Regions from separate parts of the Streptomyces antibioticus genome, predicted to be linked through region 1. Evidence: riboswitches for the same ligand, from Rfam matches in the RefSeq annotation. Region 1 holds a riboswitch; the other holds the start of a gene.
What was found. A riboswitch is a leader RNA that binds a small molecule or an ion and turns the genes downstream of it on or off. The one in region 1 is predicted to bind glycine.
Positions count from the first base shown of each region.

Region 2: another riboswitch for glycine. It lies ahead of gcvP (aminomethyl-transferring glycine dehydrogenase); the one in region 1 lies ahead of gcvT (glycine cleavage system aminomethyltransferase GcvT).

Region 1 covers NZ_CM007717.1:5,956,971-5,960,169, forward strand. The annotation lists gene glyA (serine hydroxymethyltransferase) at 1-107, opposite strand, end outside; gene gcvH (glycine cleavage system protein GcvH) at 122-499, opposite strand; gene gcvT (glycine cleavage system aminomethyltransferase GcvT) at 797-1,918, opposite strand; glycine riboswitch at 1,962-2,084, opposite strand; glycine riboswitch at 2,085-2,179, opposite strand; gene AFM16_RS27125 (AAA family ATPase) at 2,357-3,037, shown strand; gene AFM16_RS27130 (enhanced serine sensitivity protein SseB) at 3,149-3,199, shown strand, end outside.
Region 2 covers NZ_CM007717.1:1,599,066-1,602,264, forward strand. The annotation lists gene gcvP (aminomethyl-transferring glycine dehydrogenase) at 1-1,328, opposite strand, end outside; glycine riboswitch at 1,507-1,602, opposite strand; gene AFM16_RS07085 (PRC-barrel domain-containing protein) at 1,732-2,103, shown strand; gene AFM16_RS07090 (nucleotidyltransferase domain-containing protein) at 2,199-2,666, opposite strand; gene AFM16_RS07095 (DNA polymerase IV) at 2,758-3,199, opposite strand, start outside.

The DNA.
Region 1 (3,199 bases):
TCCGAGGCGATCATCTCCAGGGTGGACTGCTGGCGGTGCAGCTCGGCGTCGACCGCGGCCGCGATCTCCGGGTCGAGCTCGTGCAGGGGCGTGTTCAGGACGGACATACGGCTACGACTCCTCAGCCGGCGGTGTAGGCGGTGTACTCGTCGGCGGAGAGCAGCTCCTCCTGCTCGCCCGTCACGCGTACCTTGAACAGCCACCCGCCCTCGAAGGGGGCGGAGTTCACCAGCGACGGGTCGTCGACGACGTCCTGGTTGACCTCGACGATCTCGCCGTCGACCGGCGAGTACAGCTCGCTGACCGACTTGGTGGACTCCAGCTCACCGCAGGACTCGCCCGCGGTGACCGCGTCGCCGACCTCCGGGAGCTGGACGAAGACCACGTCGCCGAGCGCGTTGGCCGCGTGCTCCGTGATGCCGACCGTCGAGACGCCGTCCGCGGCGGCCGACAGCCACTCGTGCTCCTTGCTGTACCGAAGCTGCTGGGGGTTGCTCATGGCCTGAATTCTCCTGTACGCGAGGGACTGCTGGTGAATGAGGGACTGCTGCACACGCGAGTGAGCAGCGCAAAGGTGCGCAGGGGTCACCCGCGCGCGGTGCTCAGTGTTCAGGACCTCTCTTTCGGATCTTGCCGGGGGTCGCGGGCCCTGGCACGCACATCTGCGGCGTTGTCGTCGGTTGTCAACGCTCCGCGTTGCCGCCCTCCTCCGCCTTGCAGCTGCACGCACCAGACCCCGCTCGGGCCCGCCGAGACGCACCGTCACTCGGGGTCGGCCAGATCCGAAAGAGAGGTCCTACTTCTGCCGCTTGTAGAACGGCAGCGGCACGACCTCGTACGGCTCGTGGGTGCCGCGGATGTCCACGCCGACGCCCGGGGTGCCCGGGGCGGCGTGCGCGGCGTCGACGTAGGCCATCGCGATCGGCTTGCCCAGCGTCGGGGAGGGGGCGCCGGAGGTGACCTCGCCGATCACCTCGCCGCCGGAGACGACGGAGAACCCGGCGCGCGGCACCCGGCGGCCCTCGGCGACCAGGCCGACCAGCACCCGCGGCGGCTTCGCGGCGGCCCGCTCGGCGGCTTCCTGGAGCGCCTCGCGCCCCACGAAGTCGCCCTCCTTCTCGAACTTCACCACGCGCCCGAGGCCCGCGTCGAAGGGGGTCAGCGCGGTCGACAGCTCGTGCCCGTACAGCGGCATGCCCGCCTCCAGGCGCAGCGTGTCGCGGCAGGACAGCCCGCACGGGACCAGTCCGACGCCCGCGCCGGCCTCGGTCAACGCCTGCCACAGCTCGACGGCGTGCTCCGGCTTCACGAACAGTTCGAAGCCGTCCTCGCCGGTGTAGCCGGTGCGGGCGATCAGCGCGGGGACCCCGGCGACCGTGCCCGGCAGGCCGGCGTAGTACTTCAGGCCGTCGAGGTCGGCGTCGGTGAGGGACTTCAGGATGCCGGGGGACTCGGGGCCCTGGACGGCGATCAGCGCGTACGCGTCCCGGTCGTCGCGGACCTCGGCGTCGAAGCCGGCCGACCGCTCCACCAGGGCGTCCAGCACGGTCTGCGCGTTGGAGGCGTTGGCGACGACCAGGTACTCGGTCTCGGCCAGCCGGTAGACGATCAGGTCGTCCAGGATGCCGCCGTCGGCCCGGCAGATCATGGTGTAGCGGGCCCGGCCGGGCTTGACCCCGCCGATGTTGCCCACCAGGGCGAAGTCGAGCAGGGCCGCGGCCTGCGGGCCGGTGACGGCGATCTCGCCCATGTGCGAGAGGTCGAAGAGCCCGGCGCGGGTGCGTACGGCGGTGTGCTCGTCGCGCTCGGAGCCGTAGCGCAGGGGCATGTCCCAGCCGGCGAAGTCGGTCATCGTCGCGCCCAGCGAGCGATGCAGAGCATCGAGCGCGGTGTGACGGAGTTCTTCGGTACTGCTCATCGGTCGTTCGTCTCCCAAGGCATGACAGACAGGGCGAGGGCGTTCCTCCCCATCTGTCATCGGAACCTGAGAGGTTCGCCATGACCGCGCGCCTGTGGACACGGCGGGTCGTGGCTTGCACCTTGGGTGGGACCACCGGTGACGGCGGTCCGCTTTTCAGATGTGCCTCGCCCGCGCGGTAACGGTGCCTGAGAGATTCAAGGGAGGGACTTGCTCCTTCGGCGCCCCAGCGAAGACTGGGAACTCTCCCGCGCGGATTCAAACGGCCGGTATGCAGTTGGCGCGCCCATCATTGCACGCCCCGCCCCGGTCGCCACAGGCCGCATCTGTAACCGGCCTGTGGCGGTACGCGCACGAAAACGCGAGACATCACGCATTACCTTCTCTTTACGCTCGGTGGGGAGAAGACTTGCCTGACCCCAGGGGAGGACGATCACGGTGAACAGGACCCCCGCGAGGACCACGGTTCTCGCGACCACCTCGGCGCTCGCGCTGCCGGCACAGCCCGCCGCACCCGCCCGGGAGGCGCGCCGAGCCCGGACCGCACCCGTCGTCCGCGATCTGCGCGACCGCTCGGGACGCGGCCCGCACGGCCTGCTCTTCGGCCGCCACGACCTGGTGGTGGTCACCGGTCTGCCCGGCAGCGGCAAGTCGACGCTGATGCGGCGCGCGGTCACCGGCACCCGTATCGACTCCCAGGACACCCGCGACCGCTGGGACGCCCGCGTGCCCCGCTTCCTGCCCTACGCCCTCTACCGCCCCCTGGTCCGCCTCGCCCACTTCGCCGCGCTGCGCCGCGCCCTGCGCACCGGTGAGGGCGTCGTCGTCCACGACTGCGGCACCCAGGCGTGGGTGCGCGACTGGCTGGCCCGCGAGGCCCGGCGCCGCGGCGCCACCCTGCATCTGCTGCTGCTCGACGTCACCCCGGACGCGGCGCTGGCCGGGCAGCGCGAGCGCGGCCGGGGCGTCTCGCGGTACGCGTTCCTGCGCCACCGCACGGCCGCCGCCCGGCTGCTGCGCTCGGTGGAGCGCGGCCGGCTGCCCGCCGGGGTCGGCGCGGCGGTGCTGCTCGACCGGGACGCGGCGGACGCCCTGAACCGGATCGGCTTCTCCGCCTGATCACCACGGGGGCCCGGCGCTCCCCTCTCGCCCGGAGGAACCCGGAGGAAAGCGCCCCCGTACCCGTTAGCCTTTCAGCCACACCCGTGGTCACCAGCAGGCGGTAGGCAGATGGACTTCCCACCGGCGGACTTCCCGACGGCATTCCCCGCACCGGCACAC
Region 2 (3,199 bases), 4.4 Mb from region 1:
ACCGCGGCCACCTGCGCCCGCGCGGTGGTCTCGTCGCAGGCGATCGACACCTGGTCGGCGTCGACGAGGTGCAGGTTCACACCGCCCGCGCGCGCCGCGGCCACGACCTCGGCGGCCTTGCCGGGCACCCGCACGGTCAGCGTGTCGAAGTACGACCCGTGCACGACCTCCACCCCGCCGGCGGTCAGCCCGGCGGCGAGGATCGAGGCGTAGCGGTGCGTGCGCCAGGCGATCGACCGGAGGCCCTCGGGCCCGTGGTAGACCGCGTACATGCCGGCCATCACGGCCAGCAGCACCTGCGCGGTGCAGATGTTGCTGGTGGCCTTCTCCCGGCGGATGTGCTGCTCACGCGTCTGGAGCGCGAGCCGGTAGGCGCGGTTGCCGTCGGCGTCCACGGAGACACCCACGAGCCGCCCGGGCAGGCTGCGCGCGAACTTCTCGTGCACGGCCATGTAGCCGGCGTGCGGACCGCCGAAGCCCATCGGCACACCGAACCGCTGCGTCGTACCGATCGCGATGTCCGCCCCCAGCTCGCCCGGGGACTTCAGCAGCGTCAGCGCGAGCAGATCGGCGGCGACCGTCACCAGCGCCCCCAGCTCGTGCGCCTGCTCGATGACGGCCGTGATGTCGCGTACGACACCGGAGGCGCCCGGGTACTGGACCAGCACGCCGTTGATCTCCCGCGCCGCGAGGTCGGCCGGGATGCCGTCACCGAGGTCGGCGACGACGATCTCCACGCCGGTCGGCTCGGCCCGGGTCTGGATCACGGCGATGGTCTGCGGCAGCACGTCCGCGTCGATGAGGAAGAGGCCCTTCTTGTTCTTCCCCATGCGCCGCGACAGCGCCATCGCCTCGGCGGCGGCGGTGCCCTCGTCCAGCAGCGAGGCACCCGAGGTGGGCAGGCCGGTGAGGTCGGCGACCATGGTCTGGAAGTTCAGCAGCGCCTCCAGCCGGCCCTGCGAGATCTCCGGCTGGTACGGGGTGTAGGCCGTGTACCAGGCCGGGTTCTCCATGACGTTCCGCAGGATCACCGGGGGCGTGAAGGTGCCGTAGTACCCGAGTCCGATCATGGAGTCGAGCACCTGGTTGCGGTCGGCCAGCGACCGCAGCTCGGCCAGCACCTCGGCCTCGGTGCGCGCGTCCGGCAGGTCCAGCGCGTCGGCGTTCTTGATCACATCCGGGACCGCGGCGGCGGTCAGCTCGTCGAGCGAGCCGTACCCGACGTGCGCGAGCATCTTGGCCCGCGCCTCCTGGTCGGGGCCGATGTGGCGCTGCTCGAAGGGGATACCCCGCTCGAGCTCGGAGAGCGGAATGCGGTAGGCGGTCATTACGGGGGCCTCCTGGTCGACACGACCTTCGAGGGGCACCACGGCGCGGGTACCCGAACGGCCTCCCCCTCTGTCATCTCAACCTGAGAGCTTCACCGGCCGCCCACGAAGGGGCACCCGGCTTTCACCGTCGGTGAGAGCGGAAGCCGTCGACACCCGCCCTGCTTTCCAGAGTGACCTCGTCCGTGCGGTACCTGGGCCTGAGAGATTCCGGGGAGGATTTGCTCCTTCGGCGCCTCCGGTGATGTCCGGAGGACTCTCCCGCACGGGGTCAGCAGCCGTTGCCAGACTACCAGCGAGGTCAACGCCACCTCCTTCGAGTGGCCGCGAGCCCCGATGTGCTCTTTTGTAGTGCTTACGGATGTAGTGCCTACGGATGAGTTTGCGACCATGTGGAGGGCCCGTGCAGACCGACATCGATCCGCGCAACCTGATCGGCCGCAAGGCGTTCGACCGCAACGGCACCAAGATCGGCACCGTCGACGAGGTCTACCTCGACGACGCGACCGGCGTGCCCGAGTGGGCCGCCATACGCACCGGTCTGTTCTCCCGGGACGCCTTCGTCCCGCTGGAGCCCAGCGAGCTGATCGAAGGCACCCTCCACGTCCCCTTCGAACGCTCGCTGATCAAGGACGCCCCGGACTTCGGCGTGGGCCGCCACCTCTCGCCCGACCAGGAACTCCAGCTCTACCACCACTACGGCCTGGACGTCGCCGCCCCACCCCCTCTCCCGGACCACGACTTCGGCCGCCTGGCAGGCACAGACGAGACCTGAGACAAGGCCCCGGGCAAGGGCCAGCCGCAGCCGAGACTCAGGGGCGCGGGGAACTGCGCGAAAGGCCCCCACGCACCCGCACCCGCCGACGCACCTCAGCCACACACCCCTATCAGCGCCCCCAGCAACCCAGCCGGGTCGTACAAGGGCCGGGCCCCGTCCACGACCACCGCACGTGTCCCCGCGTCAACCGGATCCGTACGCGCCCAGTTCGTCGACGTGATGCCCAACTCCACCTCCAGGCCACTCGCCGTCACATGCCGCCACTCGGTGACAGGCCCCCACTCCCGGACCCGCGCCACCTCCCCCAGGCTCAGCTCACGCAGCCACGCCCCGCCCTCGCCGTACCCGGACGGGTCCGTCGTGAGCACGACGAGGTCCACATCGGACTCAGGCCGCGCCGTCCCCCGCGCACAGGACCCGACCAGCAGGACCCCGACGACATCGCTCCGGTTCGCACCCCAACGGGTGACGCGGTCGATCACCGCCAGCCTCTCGGCCTCCCGCGCCTGAACCGCCTGCCCGGCCGCCGGCCGAACACCCTCCAGCTCCAGCCCGTCCATACCGCTCCCGCTCTCCTCCAGCACAGCGACTCCCCGTCACTCCCCAGCCGACACCATCCATCCAGTCACTCTGCGTAACGGGCGGTGTCTCTCAGGAGTTCCCGGCGCTCACACCCGGATTCTCGGCTCCCGACCCCGCCGCCGCGATCGCAGCGCCGTCACCGGGTCTTCGCACCAACGGCAGCGGATCCGACGACTCCAGCTCCGGATCGTCGACCCGGAACGTCCGCACCCGCCCCGGCTCCGACTCCGGCGTCTCGAACCGCACGGTGACCCGCCCCAGCCCGCTCCCCTGCACCCACCCGGGCCCGAACTCGGCGTGCCGCACATCGTGCCCCGGACGCCACCGGTGCGCCGCCGGCACGGCCTCCTCCACCACGGGCGCAGCGGCCGGCACCGTCTCCTCCCCGCCGCCCTCCGCCCGCTCCTCGTCCCGCCCCTCCCCCACGGCCTGCGCGAACAGGTCCTCCTGGGTGAAGTCCGCCAATCCACTGACCCCCACCCCCAACAGCCGCACCCCACCTGTCGTGTCC